Regions from separate parts of the Peribacillus sp. S4 genome, predicted to be linked through region 1. Evidence: riboswitches for the same ligand, from Rfam matches in the RefSeq annotation. Region 1 holds a riboswitch; each other region holds the start of a gene.
The links. A riboswitch is a leader RNA that binds a small molecule or an ion and turns the genes downstream of it on or off. The one in region 1 is predicted to bind cobalamin.
Positions count from the first base shown of each region.

Region 2: it holds a riboswitch for cobalamin, as region 1 does, so the genes downstream of both, ACJ9PY_RS26340 (ABC transporter substrate-binding protein) here and metE (5-methyltetrahydropteroyltriglutamate--homocysteine S-methyltransferase) in region 1, are expected to answer to the same signal.
Region 3: it holds a riboswitch for cobalamin, as region 1 does, so the genes downstream of both, ACJ9PY_RS10975 ((2Fe-2S) ferredoxin domain-containing protein) here and metE (5-methyltetrahydropteroyltriglutamate--homocysteine S-methyltransferase) in region 1, are expected to answer to the same signal.
Region 4: it holds a riboswitch for cobalamin, as region 1 does, so the genes downstream of both, ACJ9PY_RS05340 (ribonucleoside-diphosphate reductase subunit alpha) here and metE (5-methyltetrahydropteroyltriglutamate--homocysteine S-methyltransferase) in region 1, are expected to answer to the same signal.

Region 1 covers NZ_CP175708.1:812,363-817,810, reverse strand. Annotated here, with positions in the region: gene ACJ9PY_RS03865 (aminopeptidase) at 36-1,145, opposite strand; gene bcp (thioredoxin-dependent thiol peroxidase) at 1,157-1,627, opposite strand; gene ACJ9PY_RS03855 (potassium channel family protein) at 1,690-2,109, opposite strand; cobalamin riboswitch at 2,346-2,537, shown strand; gene metE (5-methyltetrahydropteroyltriglutamate--homocysteine S-methyltransferase) at 2,680-4,989, shown strand; gene ACJ9PY_RS03845 (acyl-CoA thioesterase) at 4,982-5,448, shown strand, end outside.
Region 2 covers NZ_CP175708.1:5,475,535-5,480,982, forward strand. Annotated here, with positions in the region: gene ACJ9PY_RS26330 (heme ABC transporter ATP-binding protein) at 1-1,260, opposite strand, end outside; gene ACJ9PY_RS26335 (FecCD family ABC transporter permease) at 1,267-2,322, opposite strand; gene ACJ9PY_RS26340 (ABC transporter substrate-binding protein) at 2,285-3,256, opposite strand; cobalamin riboswitch at 3,428-3,603, opposite strand; gene ACJ9PY_RS26345 (polysaccharide deacetylase family protein) at 3,690-4,538, opposite strand; tRNA gene ACJ9PY_RS26350 (tRNA-Arg) at 4,768-4,841, shown strand; gene ACJ9PY_RS26355 (hypothetical protein) at 5,018-5,191, shown strand; gene ACJ9PY_RS26360 (hypothetical protein) at 5,300-5,448, opposite strand, start outside.
Region 3 covers NZ_CP175708.1:2,300,132-2,305,579, reverse strand. Annotated here, with positions in the region: gene cobK (precorrin-6A reductase) at 1-125, opposite strand, end outside; gene ACJ9PY_RS10985 (sirohydrochlorin chelatase) at 122-1,042, opposite strand; gene cobJ (precorrin-3B C(17)-methyltransferase) at 1,061-2,698, opposite strand; gene ACJ9PY_RS10975 ((2Fe-2S) ferredoxin domain-containing protein) at 2,713-3,081, opposite strand; cobalamin riboswitch at 3,233-3,423, opposite strand; cobalamin riboswitch at 3,625-3,821, shown strand; gene ACJ9PY_RS10970 (hypothetical protein) at 3,804-3,932, shown strand; gene ACJ9PY_RS10965 (energy-coupling factor ABC transporter permease) at 3,996-4,739, shown strand; gene ACJ9PY_RS10960 (energy-coupling factor ABC transporter substrate-binding protein) at 4,741-5,052, shown strand; gene cbiQ (cobalt ECF transporter T component CbiQ) at 5,039-5,448, shown strand, end outside.
Region 4 covers NZ_CP175708.1:1,114,932-1,120,379, reverse strand. Annotated here, with positions in the region: gene ACJ9PY_RS05355 (SulP family inorganic anion transporter) at 1-553, shown strand, start outside; gene ACJ9PY_RS05350 (hypothetical protein) at 639-785, shown strand; gene ACJ9PY_RS05345 (manganese-dependent inorganic pyrophosphatase) at 883-1,812, opposite strand; cobalamin riboswitch at 2,105-2,286, shown strand; gene ACJ9PY_RS05340 (ribonucleoside-diphosphate reductase subunit alpha) at 2,424-4,721, shown strand; gene ACJ9PY_RS05335 (ribonucleotide-diphosphate reductase subunit beta) at 4,767-5,448, shown strand, end outside.

The DNA of each region.
Region 1 (5,448 bases):
GTTGGACAAAAGCCTCATCCTTATTAAAAAAGGCTTTATTTTAAAGAATTTGGGTTTAATGCATGTAATTCCGGCAAAACAAAAAAGCCATCCCTTCTGATCAGGACGTCGTCGAAATAGATGTCACCGCCCCCATATTCCGGACGCTGGATCAAGACCATATCCCAATGTATCGATGACCGGTTTCCATTATCCGCTTCATCATAGGCAAGTCCGAGAGCCAAGTGCAGGCTCCCGCTTATTTTCTCATCGAACAAAATATCGTCCATAGGTTCCAATATGTATGGATTGATTCCAATAGCGAACTCCCCTATAAACCGGGACCCTTCATCAATATTCAGAATTTGGTTCATTTCAGGGTCACGATTGGAAGTCGCTTTAATGATTTTCCCCTTTTTCAAGTTCAATTCTATGTCACTAAAGGTGATTCCTTCATAGGTTGTGGGTGTGTTGAAGGATATCCTTCCATTAAGACTATCTTTTATGGGTGCCGTAAATACTTCCCCATCCGGTAAATTCTTTTTTCCGGCACATATGACGGCTGGCATGCCTTTGATGGAAAAGGTCAAATCTGTCCTTGGTGAAACAATCCTGACTTTGTCAGTACGTTGCATCAATTGTTTTAACGGCTTCAAAGCCGTCTCCATTTTCCCGTAATCCATTGTGCATACGTTCAAAAGAAAGTCTTCGTACCTATTGAAGGTCATGCCGGCTTTTTGCGCTGCTGCCTTGGTGGGATAATTAAGTAAGACCCAACGTCGGTTGTTTACATAAAAAAGTGTAGGGGAATTCATGGCCTCCCCTTGAAGACGGTGCCTCTCGATGGGAACATCAGTCATTTCCGCATTGTTTTCTTCCCCAGTGATGATGATGACCGCATCGATATCCGTATATTTCTTCAAGGCCCATTGCGAAGCTGTGTCAAGCTGCTCCTTCACATTCCCTAGTAACAGGTGGCGGCTTATCTCATCGTCCTCGAGTTCCACATATGGATAAGCACCCACTCTGTATATTTCATCAATCAACTCTTTCAATAATGGTTTCGTGTTGATATGCCCCCGTATGAGGATTCTCTCTTTAGGCTGTAATTGTATCGAATGATGAACCAGCCTGGCTGCAAGCTTCGTTATCCTCTCATCCTTCATCTGCCTATCCCTTATTTTTCGAGTTCGCGAAGAGTTTCAAGCGCTTCTTCGACGTGGCCTTTAACCTTTACTTTTCGCCATTCTTTGACTACATTTCCAGCCTTATCAATCAGGAAAGTTGAACGTTCAATGCCCATATACTCCTTGCCGAAGTTCTTTTTCAATTGCCAAACATCAAATGATTCAGCCACTTCATGATTTTCGTCAGCCAGCAGCAGAAAAGGCAATCCATGTTTTTCGATGAATTTTTCATGACGTGCCGCTGGATCTGGGCTGATACCAAGGATGACCGCGTTCAATTCCTCGAATTGCTCATTATGGTCCCGGAAATCACAGGCCTCCGTCGTGCAACCTGGCGTCATGTCTTTTGGGTAAAAATATAAAACAATGTTTTTCCCCTTAAAATCCGATAGGGAAACCATTTCACCATTGTTTGCAGGGAGTTTGAAATCAGGTGCTTTTTCGCCAATTTTAACAGTCATATTGAACCCTCCATTTCTTTCATTATGGTAAGAGTACCCAATAATCGAAAGAAACACAACTTTCATTTATCCTTCCTATCTTTCTGCTCCAGATCGATCACCGTACGAATCACGAACGCTGCCGGCAGTGTATACCCAATGAAGGCCTGAATGGTAGCTATCATCCTTCCCATGCCAATTGGGGCTATATCTCCATACCCTACAGAAAACATCGTCATCGCACTAAAATAAAAAGAAGTCTTCAATTGCTCATAGAAAGTCCCATCCAACCGATTGCCCATATCAAGAATCACCGAATGATTCTGAAGCTCGTATAATAAATAAATCAGTGCAAATCCAACTAATATCGTCGCATATAAATTGCCAAGCCACAGCATATCCTCAAGAGAAAATTTCTTTCCTCCCGACTCAACAAGAAATAACGTACGAATGCTCATCACCATGCAAAAAATGATCCCTGCAATCAAGATGTAGAAAGTCATCCCCCACGCCCCATTTCAAAACGCCACTTCCTCTATACATACTCCCTGTCCAAACAATATATTCTTTTTAGGAATCAGCCTTATCACCGACAAACGCATTAAACGGAAACTTTCCCTAATCCTTTTTCCATGTTGACCCTTTTGGTCGGATATGTTAAGATTGTCTAAATTTTTATAATAGTTTTTATTTTATAAATATTTGACCTGCAAACAGTTAACAAGGCAGGTTTTGCAAAATTTCATATGTGGAAATAGGTTCCTAATTTCATTAGGATTAAAAGGGAAGTCCGGTGTAATTCCGGCACGGTCCCGCCACTGTAATGGGAATGTTAGCGTCAATCAATATGCCACTGATCAACGGATTGGGAAGGCCAGCCGCTAATGATATTCCCTAAGTCAGGAGACCTGCCTATTTCGACAACACTGTTTTAACCTACGGGAAATAGGGAGGTGTTAGGGACCTTATAATTGTAAGGGGCATTTTGCATGCCTCTTTATTTTAAGCATTTCTAACTTTCTTTTTTGACGGTTAGGAATGCTTTTTTTGTTCGATTAATTGAATGTAGGAGGATGGGAATTTTGAAGAGCAGCAGTTTGGGTTACCCTCGAATCGGGGAAAATCGTGAATGGAAACGTACATTGGAAGCATACTGGTCAGGTAAAATCGATGAAGCGGAATTTACGGCACAACTAAAGGCAATCCGTATAGGCAACTTACAAAAACAGCAGCAACGGGGCATTGATATCATCCCTGTCAACGACTTCACTTTCTATGATCAAATGCTCGATATGTCCGTCATGTTCGGTCTTGTTCCTGAACGTTATTCAGCTTATGAAGGCGGAAGTGTCCCCCTTTCCGTTTATTATTCAATGGCCCGGGGAAACAATGATGAAGTCGCTTCAGAAATGACGAAATGGTTCAATACAAACTATCACTATATTGTCCCTGAATTAAAACTGGCACAGCTTACTTTAACAGAAAATAAACCACTTACAGCATATCGGGAAGCCAAGGAAAAGCTAGGGATCGAAACGAAGCCCGTTTTGATCGGACCTTATACTTTCCTCTCCCTTTCAAAAGGCTTCAATAAACAGGAAATCCCTGGCATCATCCTGAGACTGCTTCCCCTATACACGCAAATCCTGCGGGAGTTGGAGCAAGAAGGCGTGAAGTGGGTTCAAATGGACGAACCTTCCCTTGTTTCATCCATTTCCAAAGATGATATGCAAACCGTTACTTACCTCTATGATAAACTGAATGAAGCAGCACCAAACCTTAACATCATGCTACAAACATACTTTGATGCCGTGGAACACTATCAAGAAGTCATCGAATTAAAAGTCCAAGGAATCGGTCTTGATTTTGTACATGATAAAGGGAGGAATTTAAGTAATCTTGAGGCGTTCGGCTTCCCAAAGGACAAAGTGCTTGCAGCGGGTGTGATTGACGGAAAAAACATTTGGCTATCCGATTTATCCAAAAAAATCGAATTGATCGAGACACTTAAGAAACAGGTAGCCGAGGACCAAATCTGGCTACAGCCCTCTTGCTCCCTGCTTCATGTCCCGGTGACCGTTCGTAATGAAACCGCCCTTTCAAAAGAAGTGAAAGAGGCCCTTGCTTTCGCTGATGAGAAACTTGAGGAAATCACACTTTTGGTCAAAGGGAATAATCAAGGCATTGAAGCAATCGCCGAAAAAGTCGATGTCAATAAATTTACGATTCAAACGTTAGCCAATTCAAATGTCCGAAATCACCGGTCTGTACAATCCAATGTCGAAAAGGTTAAAAACAGGACCGCCGGCCGTCAGCTTCCATTTAAAGACCGTTACCAAAAACAACAGGAATTTTTCAAATTGCCTTTTCTCCCTTCGACTACGATCGGCAGCTTTCCGCAGACATTTGAAGTTAAACAAGCACGCGGGAAATTCAATAGAGGAGAATGGACAGCCAAGCAATATGAAACATTCGTTAACGAAGAAATCGGCAGGTGGATCGAAATCCAAGAAGAAATCGGTTTGGATGTTCTCGTTCATGGGGAATTCGAACGGACGGATATGGTTGAATACTTCGGTCATAAATTAGGCGGATTCGTCTTTTTAGAAAAGGGTTGGGTACAATCCTATGGATCCCGCTGCGTGAAACCGCCAGTCATCTACGGCGACATCCATTTCATCGAACCGATGACAGTCAGGGAAAGTGTATACGCACAATCACTGACGAAGAAGACGGTGAAGGGAATGCTGACAGGTCCTGTTACGATTTTGAACTGGTCCTTTGTCCGTGATGATATTTCCAGGGAGGATGTTTGCTTTCAGCTGGCGCTCGCTTTAGAAAAAGAAGTCATTGCCTTGGAATCTGCTGGAATTAAAATGATTCAGGTTGATGAGCCTGCACTTAGAGAAGGTCTGCCATTGAAAAAAAGCGATCGCGACGAGTATTTGAACTGGGCAGTGAATTCATTCTTGATATCCACATCTAGCGTGGAGGATACAACCCAAATTCACACGCATATGTGCTATTGCGACTTCAACAGTTTCATGGATGTCATCTCCTCCCTCGATGCCGATGTAATTTCCATCGAAACATCCCGCAGTCATGGGGAGCTCGCTTCCGCATTCGAGGAAAAAACATATGAAAAAGGCATTGGCCTGGGGGTGTATGATATTCACAGCCCGCGTGTGCCGGCAGTGGAAGAAATGGTCGATATGATTGAACGGGGCATCAAGGTATTGGATAAAGACCAGTTTTGGATCAATCCCGACTGCGGCCTGAAAACAAGGGGTATCCCGGAAACCGTCGCTTCCCTGAAAAACATGGTCGAAGCAGCAAAAGTCGTCCGTAAAAACCTTTTAGTAAACCAGCAGGCAAATGATTGAAAAGAACGCTGCCCATCCAACACAGCAGTCACGGACTTTTTTAACCGACCTTGTTTTTCCACCGGATACAAATCATCATAATACCATCTTTGGCGGAAAAGTAATGGCCTATGTTGATAAAATAGCTTGCATTTCCGCTATGCGACATTGTCGAAAACCCGTTGTGACTGCTTCAAGCGACTCTTTTGATTTTTTGGCCCCCATCAAAACAGGGGACGCGATCAACCTTGAAGCTTATGTCACCTGTGCTCATCGCACATCAATGGAGGTATACGTGAAAGTGGAGCGAGAGAACCTATTAACAGGGGAAAAACAGCTTACGGCACGCGCTTTTTTAACGATGCTTGCCATTGATGAAGACGGTAAGCCGACAAACGTACCTCAGGTCATTCCGGAGACGGAAGAGGAAAAACAGCAATATGTTCAAGCCCAAGCAAGATATATCGAAAGAAAGAAAAA
Region 2 (5,448 bases), 920 kb from region 1:
TTTTACTTTTGCCTCGGTCGCAGTCACTATACTGTGGATATATGCCTCTTCTGCCAAATGCCCATTTACGAATATCCATGTATTTATCGTTCCTGGAGAAGAACTCCAAGAATGCCGGTCAGCTAATGAAGCGTCGATGGCATTCCCTACACCGGCCGTCACAATGATAAAAACCGAGAAATCTTCAGCTCTTAAAAGCTTGAAAGCGACCGTATCGAGAAAGACAGCTGTCATCATCCCTACCGTTTCCTGAGGCTCAAAACCATGAGCTGTTAAATAGTCTGCCATTTCAACATGATGATCCTCGCAATCATAACCATGATGGACGTGCCTATTCACAAAATACTTATGCCAGCCCGTCCCAGAACCAGTCACTCCAGAAGACATCGTTCTAAGCGGGATCGGAGACTTCAATTGAATCATCTCAAATCCGACTGTCAAATAAGATTCATCAATTTCCAGCGGGATGGTATCCTGGCCATGCTTTTCCGGAACGATGAACATTTGCGGTTTCGGAAGGGCGGGATGCGGATGTTTTTCGATCGTCGTATGATATACACCCTGAATCCGTTCCTGTTGAAGCACTTCATTCGGGACATCAACGACCTGAATCTGCCCTTTCTCAAGCAGCATAAGCCGATCACAATATAATCCAGCCAAATTCAAATCATGAAAAATTGAAATAACGGTCAACTTCTGCTCTTTTGCCATTTTCCTCATTAGATCAAGAAGATCTTTTTGATAGGAAAGATCCAAATGGTTCGTAGGCTCATCCAAAAAAAGGATTTCCGGCTCTTGGGCAAGGGCCTGTGCCAGCAGGACCCTCTGCCTTTCCCCTCCTGATAATCGATCAAAATGAAGATCCTGAAAATCAGCTACTCCCGTTTGTTCCATCACCCGCTGGACAATCGATTCATCTTCTGCGGACCAACTATGGAACCAACCTGATTGATGGGCATATCGCCCAAGCGAGACCGTCTCTTTTACTGTATAGGAGAAAGCTAATGAGGAATGTTGAGGGAGCACGGCAATGACCTGTGCAAGTTGTTTTGACGAATAATCCTTCAAATCCCTGCCGCTTATCCGTACGCTTCCGCCTTTATAATCAAGCACCCCGCTAAGCATACTTAAAAGCGTCGTTTTCCCGCTGCCATTAGGACCAAGAACCCCGAATAATTCCCCCTTATGTACATCAAAAGAGACAGAGTCCAAAACAGCTTTGTTGTGATATCCACCTGTTAACCCTTTTACTTCAAGCATCCGTTTTTACCCTTCTCTCCGTCTCTTTAATAAAATCAGCGCAAATGCAGGTGCCCCGATAAGTGAGGTGATCACCCCGATCGGCAGTTCCGATGGGGCAATGATCGTTCGTGCTACAAAATCGGCCAATATCAAGAATCCGCCTCCTATCAACAATGACAACGGAAGCAAATGTTTATGGTCAGGTCCCCAAATCTTTCGGACAAAATGAGGAATGACCAATCCTACAAAACCAATCGCCCCTGAAACGGCAACGGCTGCCCCTGTCAATGTCGAACCGGCTATCAAGATCCACATTTTCCGCCGCTTGACGTTCACACCTAAGTGTTTTGCCCGGTCTTCCCCGAAAGTCATCGCATTCAATTCTTTTGTATTCATGATCAAGGTCAACGAGCCAATGATAAAAAACGGCAAAATGATTACGATATAATTCCAGCCGCGCATTGAGACGCTTCCCATCAGCCAGCCGATGATTTGTCTTAATTCATCACCCGTCAGCGCAATCATCAATGAAATGAAGGCACTTAAAAACGAGCTGAAAATGATTCCCGTTAAAATGATCGTTTCCACTTTCATCGACCGATCCATTCTTTTTGCAAAAGTCAGTACGCAGAGCATCGTGAGCACTGAACATAAGATGCTCAATGCCGGAAGAGTATATAAACCGATGAATGGCAGTGATATATTCAAAAATATCGTCAATACGGCGCCGACCGATGCTCCTGATGAAATACCTAATGTGTAAGGATCAGCGAGCGGATTCCGGAGCAGACCTTGAAAAGCCGCACCCGCGATCGCAAGTGATGCCCCAACCAAACCAGCGAGCAGCACCCGCGGCAAGCGGATGTTCATCACGATATTCGTAAGCATCACATCCGGATCGGCAGAAATCGGCAAGTGGAAAATCTCCTTGCCGATTATTTGTATAAGTACGGGAATCGGAACTGGCACCGAACCAAAGGAAATGCCTATCGTCATTGCGAATAACAAAATCAACAACGCAATCAAATAAGCAAACGCCCATTTAGTTGTCAAATTGGTTCGGATAGACTGCTTTGGCAAGTTCCTCTACTCCTTCTATTAAGCGTGGACCGGAACGGGTCACCAAGTCAGAATGGACATCAAAGACTTGGCCATTCTTAACAGCATTTACGTCTTGCCATCCTTTTCGGGCCTTCACTTCACTTACTGCATCTTTCGTATAATAACCATACGTTGTAATGATGACATCAGGATTTGCAGCAATCATCGACTCTTCATCAATTTTTGCCCAACCGTCCAATTCAGCAGCCGCATTATCCGCTGAAATAATCTGAAGCATCTCATTCATGAACGTATTTTTTCCAGGTGTGTATATTTCCGGTGAAGGCGAAACTTCCACTAAAACGGTCTTCCTATCCTCTTTCTTTACGGATTTGGCTTTTTCCTGGATATCCTTGAGCTTCGTTTTCATATCCTTAACGATTTCGTTTGCCTTATCATGTTCTCCCGTTGCCTTTCCAATCATTTCAATAGATTCATAGACTTGGTCAAAGCTTTGTGCATCATTGACTACGAGCACATCTATTCCAGCATCCTTAAGCTGCTGTAAACCCTCATTTGAATTATGGGCACTTGATGCATGCGCAAGAACAAGGTCAGGCTTCATGGAGACAATCAGCTCCGTGTTCATTTCCATTCCGCCAACTTTTTCAATTTCTTTCGTCTCTTCCGGGTAATTATCATTGTCGGAAACACCAACGACCTTTTTACCCAAACCAAGTGCAAAGACCACTTCCGTATTACTTGGTATCAACGAAACGATTTTCTTCGGTTCTTTTTCTATCGTTACCTTTTCCCCACTTGCATCTTTAATCGTAATCGGGAAAGCCTCGTGTTGAGCATGATTCGTTTGCTCTTTTTCTTTTCCTTCATCAGCAGCACCACCGCAGCCTACCATCATGCCTGCAGTAAGCAACATTAACAGTATCAGACCAAAAATCTTCTTCATTTTCATTCCCCACAATCTTTTTATTTAATTTCTTCATACCTAACAGAGAAAACCAATACTGGAAGATACCCCCAAAATAAAAAGCATCTCCCGTTAAACGGAAGATGCTTGCATGGCAACAATATCAATACGGACTCTTTCTTAGGGTCTGCCACACACCTTCCCATCCGCGTAGGTTACAGGTGTACGAATTCTGGCAGGTCTCCTGGCTCATGGTCATCGTCAACGGCACCTTCCCATATCTCATACAGTGGTACACAGCCGTCAGCTCCCATATACAGTGGCGGGACCGCGTTGGCATTTCACCAACTTCCCTATTAAGTCATTAAGACACCAAATCGTTCATATGTATATAATTTTCACTGCCTTCATTATACACCATGTAAGAATCGATTATTATATGATTTTTCTGAACAAGTGCGAAATGACCCTTCCACCTTCAATGCTTTGCAGCATTTTCAATCAGCGACGCAAACCCATTGATCGATAACCCTGGTGAAATCCGAACTCGATGCAGAGCATGCATCCCTTGGTCGCTTGAAGCTCCCCCAGGGTCGGTAGTGACTGCCATCTTGTATCCAGCTTCTTCTGACAGCCTGAGACTCTCTTCGTTATACCGGCCAACCGGATAGGAAAGAACTGTCGTGTCCTGGTCGAGGATATGGTCGAACAGCACCTTCGACTGAACCATTTCCGCTTCTTGCTGCTCTGCCGTCATGCGGTTCAGCTCCAAATGGCTGATGGTATGGCTTTCAATTGAAATCCCATCCCTGCTCATCTCCAACATTTGATTTTCAGTCAGGTGATGGCCATTATCAATGGACTTCCCGATCATGAAGACAGTTGATTTCATATCATGTTCTTTTAATATCGGGAAGGCCTCCGTGTAGTTATCTGTATAGCCATCATCAAAAGTAATCCAGACGCACTTCTCACTTGGCATCCGATTCTCGGTTAAAACGAGGAATGCTTCTTCAGGGGATAATGTATAGTAACCATTCTCCCGAAGCCAAGCCATCTGTGATCGGAATTCCTCCCTTGGAACCCGAAGGCCATTCCCTTGGGAAATGCTGTGATACATCAATATCGGGAGCTGGACCGGGGACTCGGCCTTTAACCAGTCTCCCGTATCGATTTGCCCCTCCGAATCCTGCCCGGTCCCATTCTCAGCCGCTTCGGCCACTTCAATGTCATCTTCCGCAATCGGTGCAGCCGTCTTTGTGCCTATCCCCTCTAAAATCCCTTGTGAGCATCCAGGTAAAATCAAAACCCCCAGCAATGCCGCCATCCTTAACACTCTATATTTTTTCACTATCATTCTCCTGATTTTTTTATAGTATAATAGTACCAGAAAACCAGCGGGCAATAAAGTATTCCATTTAATGAAAAAAGAGGAAAAACGAAAGCTTAGCGACACGCTAAACATTCATGAGGATTTTTTTTCATAAGTATGTGCTATTAGCTTGAAAAGTTTGCCTATAAGAAATATAATAAATAAGTCGTCGACTTTAATATATGTCCCAGTAGCTCAGCAGGATAGAGCGACAGCCTCCTAAGCTGTAGGTCGTAGGTTCGATTCCTATCTGGGACGCTAAAGTTTATAAGCCCTGTTATAATGCGGTTTCTCCGTGTTGTAGCAGGGTTTTTTTCTGTTGGTATGACCGTAAAAGCCGGAAATTGTATGTAGGATAAAAGCATTTCTGTACGTAGGAAACAGTGATATTCCATATCACTATTATTTTTCTATGTTTGGAGGTGCTTTTTTTCATGAAAAAACACGTTATTAAACAGCGTGGAACAGCGTTAAAGGAACGGAAATTGACCAGTAAGACTACTGAAAGTTTCACGATTGAATACACACTGCATGAAGCCTTAGATATTTTTCTACGTGCAAAAGTTGCTGAAGGTGTCCGACAGCGAACATTAGGCGAATATGTGTGAAGTGAAAAGGATATTTTCGAAAATTCTTGTTGGACTATAGTAAAAGGGGTTTATCAGTGATACAGACTGATAAACCCCTAAATTCATTTTATTGAAAATTAAGCACTTCTATTTCTTTAATGTTAAAGAGCGTTTCCACGAACCATTCCATTTAAATCCAATAGGGTGTCCTGCAATTATAACACCTAGCACATAAACCCCATCAACAGTTATGTTAGCAGTATCTTTTGTACTGTTCTTTTTACTGAAGGATGCCT
Region 3 (5,448 bases), 1.5 Mb from region 1:
CCTGCATCCTGCAAACTCTTAGCAGCCGATTCGGTTACAACAGTTGCCAAAACCTTGTACCCCACCTGCTGCATCTCAATCGCTAATTCCCTTGCATCACTTGTACCCGCCAAGAACAAAATCATTTTGATGTCCCCACCGCTTGCCCATCATGATCGTGGTGATGATCATGGTCGTGGTCGTGATGGTGATCATGATCATGATCGTGGTCGTGATGGTGATGATGGTGAGCATGTCCATGTTCCTCGACATGTTTACGATAGTTTTCCAAATCACGCGCCCCGCTTGATTTGCCTTCACTGGCTTCAATTACTCGTTCTTGCAGAATGTTCTGTAAGGTTGGATGGTATCCAAAATACTTTGCCAATATGAATTCTCGATCATGATATTGCTCTTGATAGCCTTTCAGCATATCCTCCATTCTTTCCATCAACACCCCAGTGAAGAGGAAATATGGCAGCATCACAATTTTTTTTGCCCCTAATCGGATGCATCGTTCAATACCTTCATCCACGTGAGGGTCCGTTACACCCATGAAGGCTGTTTCGACCCATTTAACGCTTAATTTTTCCCATAATAATCGTGAAATTTTATATATATCACTATTGGCATCAGCATCACTGCCACCTCGGCCAATTAGCAATATCGCTGTCTCAGAATGTTCAGAGGTCGTATCGAATCCCGCTTCCTCAAGACGGTCTGTCAGGATCGTCAATACATCATGGTGGACCCCGATCGTTTGGCCGTATGTGAATTTCACTTCTGGATACTTGGTTTTCCCATCCTCTATTTCAGCTGGGATATGTAATTTCGAATGTCCTGCATGCAACAAAATGATCGGTATGACGATAACTTCAGTAGCCCCTCGTTTTACACAATTATCGATTCCTTTGGATATATTCGGTGCCGCAAATTCCAAGAAGCACGTTTCCACTATGAAACGCCCGTCCATTGCCGGAATCATATTTTCAATAAAATGACGGACTTCTTCATTTCCCGAAGCCAACCGGCTTCCGTGTCCTACGAACAAAACTGCTTTCATTTACTTTCCCCCTCTTGATTAGTCTTCACAAGGCGCAGGCTCTATGTTTATTTTGGGAGCGATGTCCTGATAAGAAAAATTCTGTATCTTTTTCGAACGTTTGAAGTATTTAAAAAGCCGCTCATTTGGATGGGCATTTTGCTTATACTCGCCGACAATGTCCGTGATCAGTTCTACAAGCTGTTCCGGTTCAATGCCTTCCGCTACCGGCTGACCCGGATGGGCTGTTCTTCCAACCGGTTTAGCTCCAAGAAATAAGTCGAACTTCCCTTTTCGGAAGACAATCCCGATATCATCCATCACAGCACTATAACAAGCCATCCCACACCCATTAAAACCGATGTTCAGTTCCTTGGGCATGCTCATTCCGCCAAGCACCCGGTGTATTTCGTCCGCATAAGGAATGGATTCCGCTTTTTCACCATCACAGAAATCACAGGCTTTTAATGTCAGTACATCCCCAATCGGCGACAAAAGAAAGTTTGCTGATTGCAATTTCCCCGTAATGACTTCCGGATCCATTGTCGGGATCTTTAAGACGATTTTATGATTTGGCGTATATTCCATCGTTCCCTTTTCCCCGACAACTTCCGCAAGTGTCATCATTTGTTTGGGAGTGAATTGTTTATTCGCCACACCTGGACTAACGGCAAGTTCGAATACCGACTCCATTTTTTGCTGAACAATCGGCTGAATGGACTGCTTAACGGCTTGACCCTTGACTCTTGACAGGGCCTCCATTGCCATTTCATAGGAAGCTGGCTTCTTTTCTGGTGCTTTTGTAAGTAATCCAACTCCTCCAGCGGAATCGGTTAAGGCTTCTTGATCTAATGCCCACGGTTCCGCTTCTTTTTGCAGTCGCTGATGCGGCTTCAATGTTTGCTTTTCCGAATTCAGCGTATATTTTCTCTGATAGCCTCTTGGTGTGATGATTTTGTCATCATATAAAAAGGTGGATGAATTACCGATAATGACGGTTGTCAACATTCCAATATCGTGATTCAACATATCCTGCAAATTGGTTATGACAATATCCTGCCTATCGCGATAAGCACTTTTCACCAACCCGACAGGTGTATCCGGCGAGCGGTAGCGAAGGAGAATCTTCTGTGTTTCAACAATTTGCCGGGTCCGCCTGCCGCTGCGCGGATTATAAAGCGCAATGACAAAGTCTGCCATTGCAGCTGCTTCAACCCTTTTAGCGATCAGTTCCCAAGGAGTTAAATGATCACTGAGGCTGATCGTACACGAATCGTGCATGACGGGCGCCCCAAGTAAAGACGCACATGAGTTGATTGCAGAAATGCCAGGAATGACTTCAATGCCCACTCCAGTTTCTTCTTTCCAGCCTTTTTCAATCAATACTTCATAAACCAACCCTGCCATCCCGTAAACTCCGGCATCCCCACTGGAAATCACCGCCACTTTCTTTCCCAGCTCCGCTTGTTTCACTGCTTCCTGTGCACGTGATACCTCTTCAGTCATCCCCGTACTAATGATCGTTTGATCTGTTAGCAGTCCCTGAATGAGTTCAACATAAGTTTTATAACCAATGATGTAGTCACTTTCTTGAAGGGCTTCGACGGCACGTTTGGTAATGTGTTCAAAATTCCCGGGCCCAAAGCCCACGACGAATAATTTACCGTTTGTACTCATTAAGACATCTCCTTTTACGCTTTGTTCTTTGAAATACCCGTATGAGCAGGAAAATCTGGATTAGGGGCCATTTCCCCGTCATTGTACTGATAGATCATCTGTGAAACAAACTCACCATCATCGATATTACTGACGATCTGCCGACCGAAATCAGGCGTTTCCACTCGATACCAGTTTCCTTGGGGATAGGCAATCACAACGCAGGCATCCTTACATCTTCCGTTACAGCGTGTCCTCGTTGTATGGATTTTCAGATCCAGTCCTTTTGAAGCAATTTCATCGCGAATCGCTTGGGTTACTTCTTCCCCGCCCTTTTTCATGCAGCTGCTCCCATTACAAATCAACAGATGCGTATTTGTACCCGTCAAGTTCCAAGTAGTCATCTTCTTCCTCCTAGGTTCAGGGAAAAGGCGAAATAAAAAACCTTAACATAAGAGTCAAGGTTTTAAAAAAACTATATGAATGAGGAGCCAAAGGCGAGCATGCCAAATCCTCCCAAAATCGTCATAGTCCTTCTACCTTTCCCTCCGAAAAGTATCATGCAATTTTAAAAGCAGGTTTCCTGGCTTACGCTTCATTTTACTTTGTCCCTTCCCGGCATCATGCCAGTGGCTATCGACAATTTCATCAGCGTTTACAGTAGCGGGGGCTGCATCGGATTTTCACCGATTTCCCTATTATCCCTTGCTTATTCACACAAGGGCACTTTTAAAATGAAATATTTGGTTTTATTATACATTTCAAACTAACTTAATCTATCATATAACAACTTTGTCAAAATTCAATAGTTTATTCCGACTGTTTAGAAAAGTTTAAACGTGTAAAACCAGTTACAATCCTATCCTCGCAACAAATTTCGGCCCCAAAAAAAAGATAGTGTAGCTGGAATTATTTCTTTATGGTACACTATACGAGAATTTTCTAAATAATTACATAAGTTTCATGGTGTTGAATTTCTCGGAATTCAGCTTAAAAGGGAAGCCGGTGAAAATCCGGAGCGGTCCCGCCACTGTAAAGGGAAGTTCCATTACGTTAACTTTAATCCACTGTCAAATGAGATGGGAAGGATGTAATGGGATGATGAACCGAAGCCAGGAGACCTGCCATGAAGCGTGAAACTGTTTCAGCCTACGAGGATGGGCGTGCGGATCAGGCAAAATGGCCCATGGTTGGTTCATGCTGCAAAATTCCTGTTCATTACGCACTTCTTTCCTTTGAGAGAAGTGCTTTTTAGTTTGGGCGCCGCTTTTCTTCTCAAGATTGATCAGAACAATTAAAAGTGTTGAAAGGAGAAAGAATGAAAAGAACCAATTGGAAAATTATTTATTTTGTCATTTTATTGCTTTTTGTCCCGAAACGGGCATTGGCCATGCATATCATGGAGGGCTTTTTACCCATAGAATGGGCTATATTCTGGTGGGCCGTGACGCTTCCATTTTTAATCTTGGGTTACCGGTCCATTAGGTCCAAAGTAAGGGAAAACCCAGAAGCAAAAATGATACTTGGCCTATCGGGCGCATTTGTATTTATATTATCGGCCCTAAAGATTCCTTCTGTTACGGGAAGTTCTTCGCACCCTACCGGAGTTGGTTTAGGTTCCATACTATTCGGACCATTGGCCATGAGTGTGGTCGGCTCCATCGTTCTGTTATTTCAAGCTGTTTTACTGGCACACGGAGGATTGACGACATTAGGGGCCAATGCATTCTCCATGGCCGTTTGCGGACCCTTCATTGCTTACTTTGTCTTCAAGGGCGCAACTAAATTGGGATGGTCTTTTTCACTTGCCGTATTCTTGGCAGCTGCTTTTGGGGATTTGGGCACCTATGTGGTAACTTCTGTTCAACTTGCTCTTGCTTTCCCTTCCGAGGTAGGGGGATTCATGGCCTCTTTCAGTAAATTTGCAGGGATTTTTGCCCTGACCCAAATTCCCTTGGCGATCAGTGAGGGGTTATTGACAGTCGTCGTAATGAATTTCTTGAAAAAATACAATCTAGGCGAATTGAAATTGCTGCGAGTTTTATCTAAGGAGGCCCGTTAAAATGAAAAAAAGTTTACTGCTGCTTTTCCTGGTTGTCATTCTTGCAACCTTACCGTTAATCACCCAACAAGGAACGGAATTTGGCGGTGCCGACGGCGAAGCCGAGGAAGCCATCACTAAGATCCATCCGGAGTACAAGCCATGGTTCAACAGTATTTGGGAGCCGCCAGGTGCAGAAACCGAAAGCTTATTATTTGCGCTTCAAGCTGCAATCGGAGCCGGCTTCATTGGATACTTCATTGGTGTGATGAGACAAAGGAATAAGCAAACCAAACAAGAATTGGCCGAAAAATCGAAGCATGTTACTCATTGATAAATATGCCTATTTCAATGGGCTAAAGGATGTACATCCGTTGGAAAAGATGGTTTTTGCACTCTCTCTTTTGCTGTTTTCGTTAACGGTAAGGGATATGGCCGTTTCGCTCATCACTTTTACGGTGATGAGCGCTTTAATCATTTTCGCGGCAAAAATCCCGCTTTCTTATTATCTTAAATTACTTCTATTACCGGGATTTTTTATACTATCAGGAACCATTACCATCCTTTTTTCTTTCACTAGTAAATTCACTTCGATTTCGAATACATGGTGGTCCTGGAAGATCGGGAATTGGCAAATATTCATCAGCGATGACAGCTTTGGTACGGTGGCCAATTTGATCACTGTCGTATTCTGCAGCATCAGCTGTTTATATTTCCTTACCTTAACTAC
Region 4 (5,448 bases), 300 kb from region 1:
TATGGTATTAATCGTGGTATTGAATGATGTCCTTATCAAAATACCGATGGCTGCACTTGTCGCAGTCATGATCATGGTTTCAATCGGGACATTTGACTGGTCTTCCCTAAAGAGGCTCACTAGAGCTCCTAAGTCGGATGCAGCCGTGATGATCGTGACGGTCCTCATTGTCCTTTATACACATGACTTATCAAAAGGCGTATTTGCCGGAGTGCTTTTGAGCATGATTTTCTTCTCGGCTAAAATTTCTAAAGTGGCAGTAGAGAAAACGGCAGACATCCAGGCTAAGAAAATCACTTATCGTATCAGCGGACAAATATTTTTCGCTTCTGTCCAGGACTTTGTTTCAAAGTTCGACTTCAAGGAAAAAGCCGATGCAATCGTCATCGACTTCTCCCATTCCAAGATCTGGGATGCTTCAGCAGTCGGTGCTGTCGATACGGTTATTCTTAAATATCAGCTCTTGGGAATACCTGTCCAAGTCCAAGGACTCGATGAAGAAAGTTCGACATTGCTTGAAAAACTCGCCACCTCAGAAAGTAAAATATCTTAAAGAAGTAAAATTCTGCTGAATAGAAACTTTTCAAACCGACAAAATAGATAACATGAATCATTTCCTTTTGAAAGGAGCGAAAAGCATGACACCCGAGCAGGATTATACGGCAGCAAATCTGTCACCGGATTTATTGAATGAACTGAAAAGCTTTGAAAGCAAACTTGGCGAGGAAGCCAATAAAGAATTGATTGTCATCGCCTATGAAAAAGAAAAGGAATCTTTAAATTAAGAAAAAAGACTCAAACACCCTTAATGGATGGTTGAGTCTTTTTTTGAATGTACAAAAAAAGGCTGCCCAAGTTTTAATGAGCAACCCTTTTCCTGAATTATTTGCTGAATACGTCGGTTAAGACCGGAACGATTTGTTTTTTACGCGATACAACGCCTTCCAAGACGGCGATGTTATTGTTTAATGAAACGTCATATGCCTTTTCAACCGCATATGCCGCTTTACCAAGGGCCAAGGCAACGGAATCATTAGTCAGGATATCCGTAACGACGAATAGGAACAAGTCCAATTCCTTCACTGCGATGACCGCTTCAATCGCTGCTTCCAATTCTGCTTGCTTAGCAAGGACTTCGTTCGGATCAACGGCATTGACCTGTGCTATTTCCACTTTAGCCATTCCCATGGAGAATTCCTTGGCATCAAGAGTGATGAGCTGGGCAATCGTTTTGTCGCTTAAGTCAGCTCCCGCTTTCAACATTTCCAAGCCATATTTTTCAGCGTCGACTCCAGCAATGGCAGCGAGTTCCATTGCTGCTGCAACGTCCTGCTCCGTGCAAGTCGGCGATTTGAACAATAAAGAATCGGAAATGATGGCAGAAAGCATAAGACCTGCGATTGCTTTAGGGACTTCAATGCCGTTTTCTTTATAAATTTTATTTAAGATGGTTGCCGTACAGCCAACTGGTTCAGCACGGTAATATAATGGATCGCTTGTTTCAAAGTTAGCGATACGGTGATGGTCGATAACTTCCAACACACGGACTTGGTCAATATCTTCAGCGCTTTGCTGGCGTTCGTTATGATCGACCAGGATTACGCCATCAGCTTCCCCTGCAACTTTTTCCACAAGACGGGGAGCATCGAATTTGAATTGGTCCAATGCATATTGAGTTTCACCATTCACTTCACCCAGACGAACTGGTTCAGCGTTGATACCTAGCTGTTTTTTAAGATCTGCATAAGCGATTGCTGAACAGATTGTGTCTGTATCCGGGTTTTTATGTCCAAAAACTAATACTTTTTCCAAGATTTTATCCCCTTTTTCATAAATATTTTTCCGCGAATCCCCTCAGTGCAATAACGGAGAGCCACCTTTACTAGACACTTTATTTTAACACAAAATCCCGTAAAATCAGCGCTTGATTTATCCATTCCCCCATAAAATCTTTCATTCCCCCACCCTCTTCCATCACTTTGTCAATAGATAAGGGTTGGTTTTTTTGAAATATATTAGTTGAATTATCATCGTATATGGCTTACGATAATATAAGCAGAAATACTAGATATTGATTACATAAACAATTCCAATAACTATATATAGAATTTTTATAATCCAAGGTGCCAGTGATGGCTGAAAAGGGAATCCGGTGTAAACCCGGAACTGTCCCCGCAACTGTAAATGTGACGAAATGAGAAAACCACTGTATAGATCTCTATACGGGAAGGACTCAAAGTAGGATGATCATGAGTCAGGAGACCTGCCTTGAATTTTTCACGTTTCTTATTCTTCGGGGATTGAGATGATGAAACGATAGTATAACGGCTATTTTTTCATGCCTCTTTTATTCTATCGTTTGATCCGCTCAATTCTTTGGGCGGTTTTTTTATTTTAGCGGAAGTTAACAAGGAGGATTATTAATGACTCAAACATATAACTCTACCATAAGTGAAAATGACACAGAAGCGAAATCCATCCAGCTTGAGATGTTATCGAAGGAATTCGAAGGCCGTCTCGATATGGAAAAGTTCAAAAAGCGTTTTACAAAATGGCTTGATCGCAAAAGTGACTCAACCGAAGAACAGGCTTCAAAAAAACTGATTCAGCTCGCTCTTGAAGGCGTGGATATCGATGCCCCGGATTGGACTTTCGTTGCTGCAGCAGAACTGTTGAATACAATGTATAGGGATGCACAAGCCAATCGAGGTTATGAGGGCAAGAGTTATGGCCCATTCTATGAGCTGATCACAGAACTCTCCCAGCTATCGGAAGGTCAGCGTTATCCCATTTATAAACCAGAACTGCTATCTTCATATACAAAAGCGGAAATTGAGGAATTGGGATCGGTGATCGACCCGGAAAAAGATAAATTATTCTCTTACATAGGCATCTACTTATTGAATGACCGTTATCTGGCCCGCCCAAAAAAGGACAAGGTCTTCGAACTGCCGCAAGAACGTTTCATGATCATCGCGATGGAAATCATGCGAATGGAAAAAACGGAGCACCGCCTGCAACTGATAAAAGAAGCATACTGGGCCATGTCCAACCTTTATATGACCGTTGCGACTCCTACACTCTCCAATGCAGGTAAAACACATGGACAGTTAAGCTCCTGCTTTATCGACGCAATTGAAGATTCCATCGACGGAATTTACCTATCAAACTACGATGCGGCAAAAGTATCTAAATTCGGCGGCGGTGTTGGTCTTTACGTCGGTAAGGTTCGCTCGCTTGGTTCCGATATCCGCGGTTTCTCTGGAAATAGTTCCGGCACGACGCCCTGGATTCGACTATTCAACCAGACAGCTGTAAGTGTCGATCAATTGGGACAACGTAAAGGTGCCATCGCGATTTACTTGGATGCCTGGCATAAAGATATCATGAGCTTCCTCGATTTGAAGACTCAAAACGGGGATGACAGATTAAAAGCACATGATATTTTTACAGGTGTATGCATACCGGATTTATTCATGGAGGCTGTACGCGACAGAAAAGAATGGTATCTTTTCGATCCGCATACCGTTAAGCAAACCCTTGGATTTTCACTTGAAGATCTTTATGACGAAAAGAAAGGCGAAGGAAGCTTCAGGAATCATTATGCACTTGCTGTCGAGGCCGCAGAAAATGGCACGCTTCCAAACTATAGCTTTGAAAAAATCAATGCGATGGACATCATGAAAAGCATCATGATTTCTCAATTAGAAGAAGGCGTACCGTATATGTTCTACCGCGATGAAGTGAATCGGAAGAATCCGAATAAACATAAAGGTATGATTTATTGTTCTAACCTTTGCACGGAGATTGCCCAAAACCTAAGCCCTTCGACGATCACGGATGAATATGAAACAGAAGATGGAGACGTTGTTGTGGTTCGTAAAAGCGGCGATTTCGTTGTCTGCAACCTTTCATCCATTAACTTGCCCCGAGCGGTGGGCAGCGATGTTCTGGAAAGATTGATTCCCATTCAGATCCGTATGCTGGACAATGTCATTGATGTGAATAATCTTCCTGTCAAACAAGCATCCATCTCGAACAAACGGTACCGGGCAATTGGTTTAGGAACGTTTGGATGGCATCATTTACTTGCCACACAGAATATTTATTGGGAATCCGATGAGGCTGTTCACTATGCAGATGCTTTATACGAAAAGATCGCTTACTTAACTATCAAGGCATCCAACGAACTGGCCAAGGAAAAAGGATCTTACCCATACTTTGAAGGTTCTGATTGGCATACAGGGGACTATTTCGAACTGCGTGACTATACAGATCAAAAATGGCTGGATTTAAAAGCAGACGTGCAGGAGCACGGAACCCGTAATGGCTATTTAATGGCGATTGCCCCCAATTCATCGACAGCCAAAATCGGTAATTCCACGGATGGAATCGATCCTTTGTATGAAATTGAATTTTACGAAGAAAAGAAAAACTTCAAATTCAAGGTGACCGCACCAGGCTTGACGCCAAATACGTATGAATATTATAGAAAGACGCGATTCAATTTGGATCAACTGGAAAGCATCAGGCAAAATGCAGCCCGCCAACGCCATATTGACCAAGCAATCAGCTTTAATCTGTATGTACACAATACAATCAAAGCGAAGGTCCTTTTGGACATCCATTTAACGGCATGGGAAAGCGGGTTGAAATCAACGTATTATGTTCGTTCGACGTCTTCCGAATATGACAATGCCTGCGAAAGCTGTTCAAGTTAACGTCAATCATGACCCAGTAATCTATTCTTAAAGGAGTTTTCACGAATGACCAATCATATAAAAAAAATTCGGATGCTCGAACCGACGCATCCAACAAAGGCAACCGGTGTTTTCAAAGGAGAAGCTTCAGGCTTCCTTCTTTGGAACGATATACAGTATGAAAAATTCTATGATACCTATACACAGCTCATCAATAACTTTTGGAAGCCTTCGAGCGTGAACATGATTCAGGATAAAAAGCAGTGGGGCGAATTGGATGAAGATATCCAGGACGCTTTTCTCGATATCCTTACGATGATTGCTGGAATGGACAGTCTTCAAACGCCCACTTTAGTAGAGATCCTTCGGTACATAAAAGATCCGGCGGCAAAAGCTATCCTGGCCAACATGGCCCAGCAGGAATCGATCCATAATGAGTCTTATTCCTATATCCTTGCTTCCTTGATTCCGGTAGGCAAGCAAAAACAGCTTTTCGACCGCATCAAAGAACATCCTGAAGTGATTAAGCGTAACCAACCGATCGTTGATGCTTATCAAACGTTCGTGGACGATCCCAGCCCTCAGCATTTATTCGAGGCACTGATCCATTCAACGAACCTTGAAGGGATTTATTTCTATTTGGCTTTCGCCTTTTATTATAATCTAGGACGCCAAAATCTAATGACCGGTTCAGCTACGATGATATCCTATATTCATCGCGATGAAATGGTCCATTTCGATTTCATTG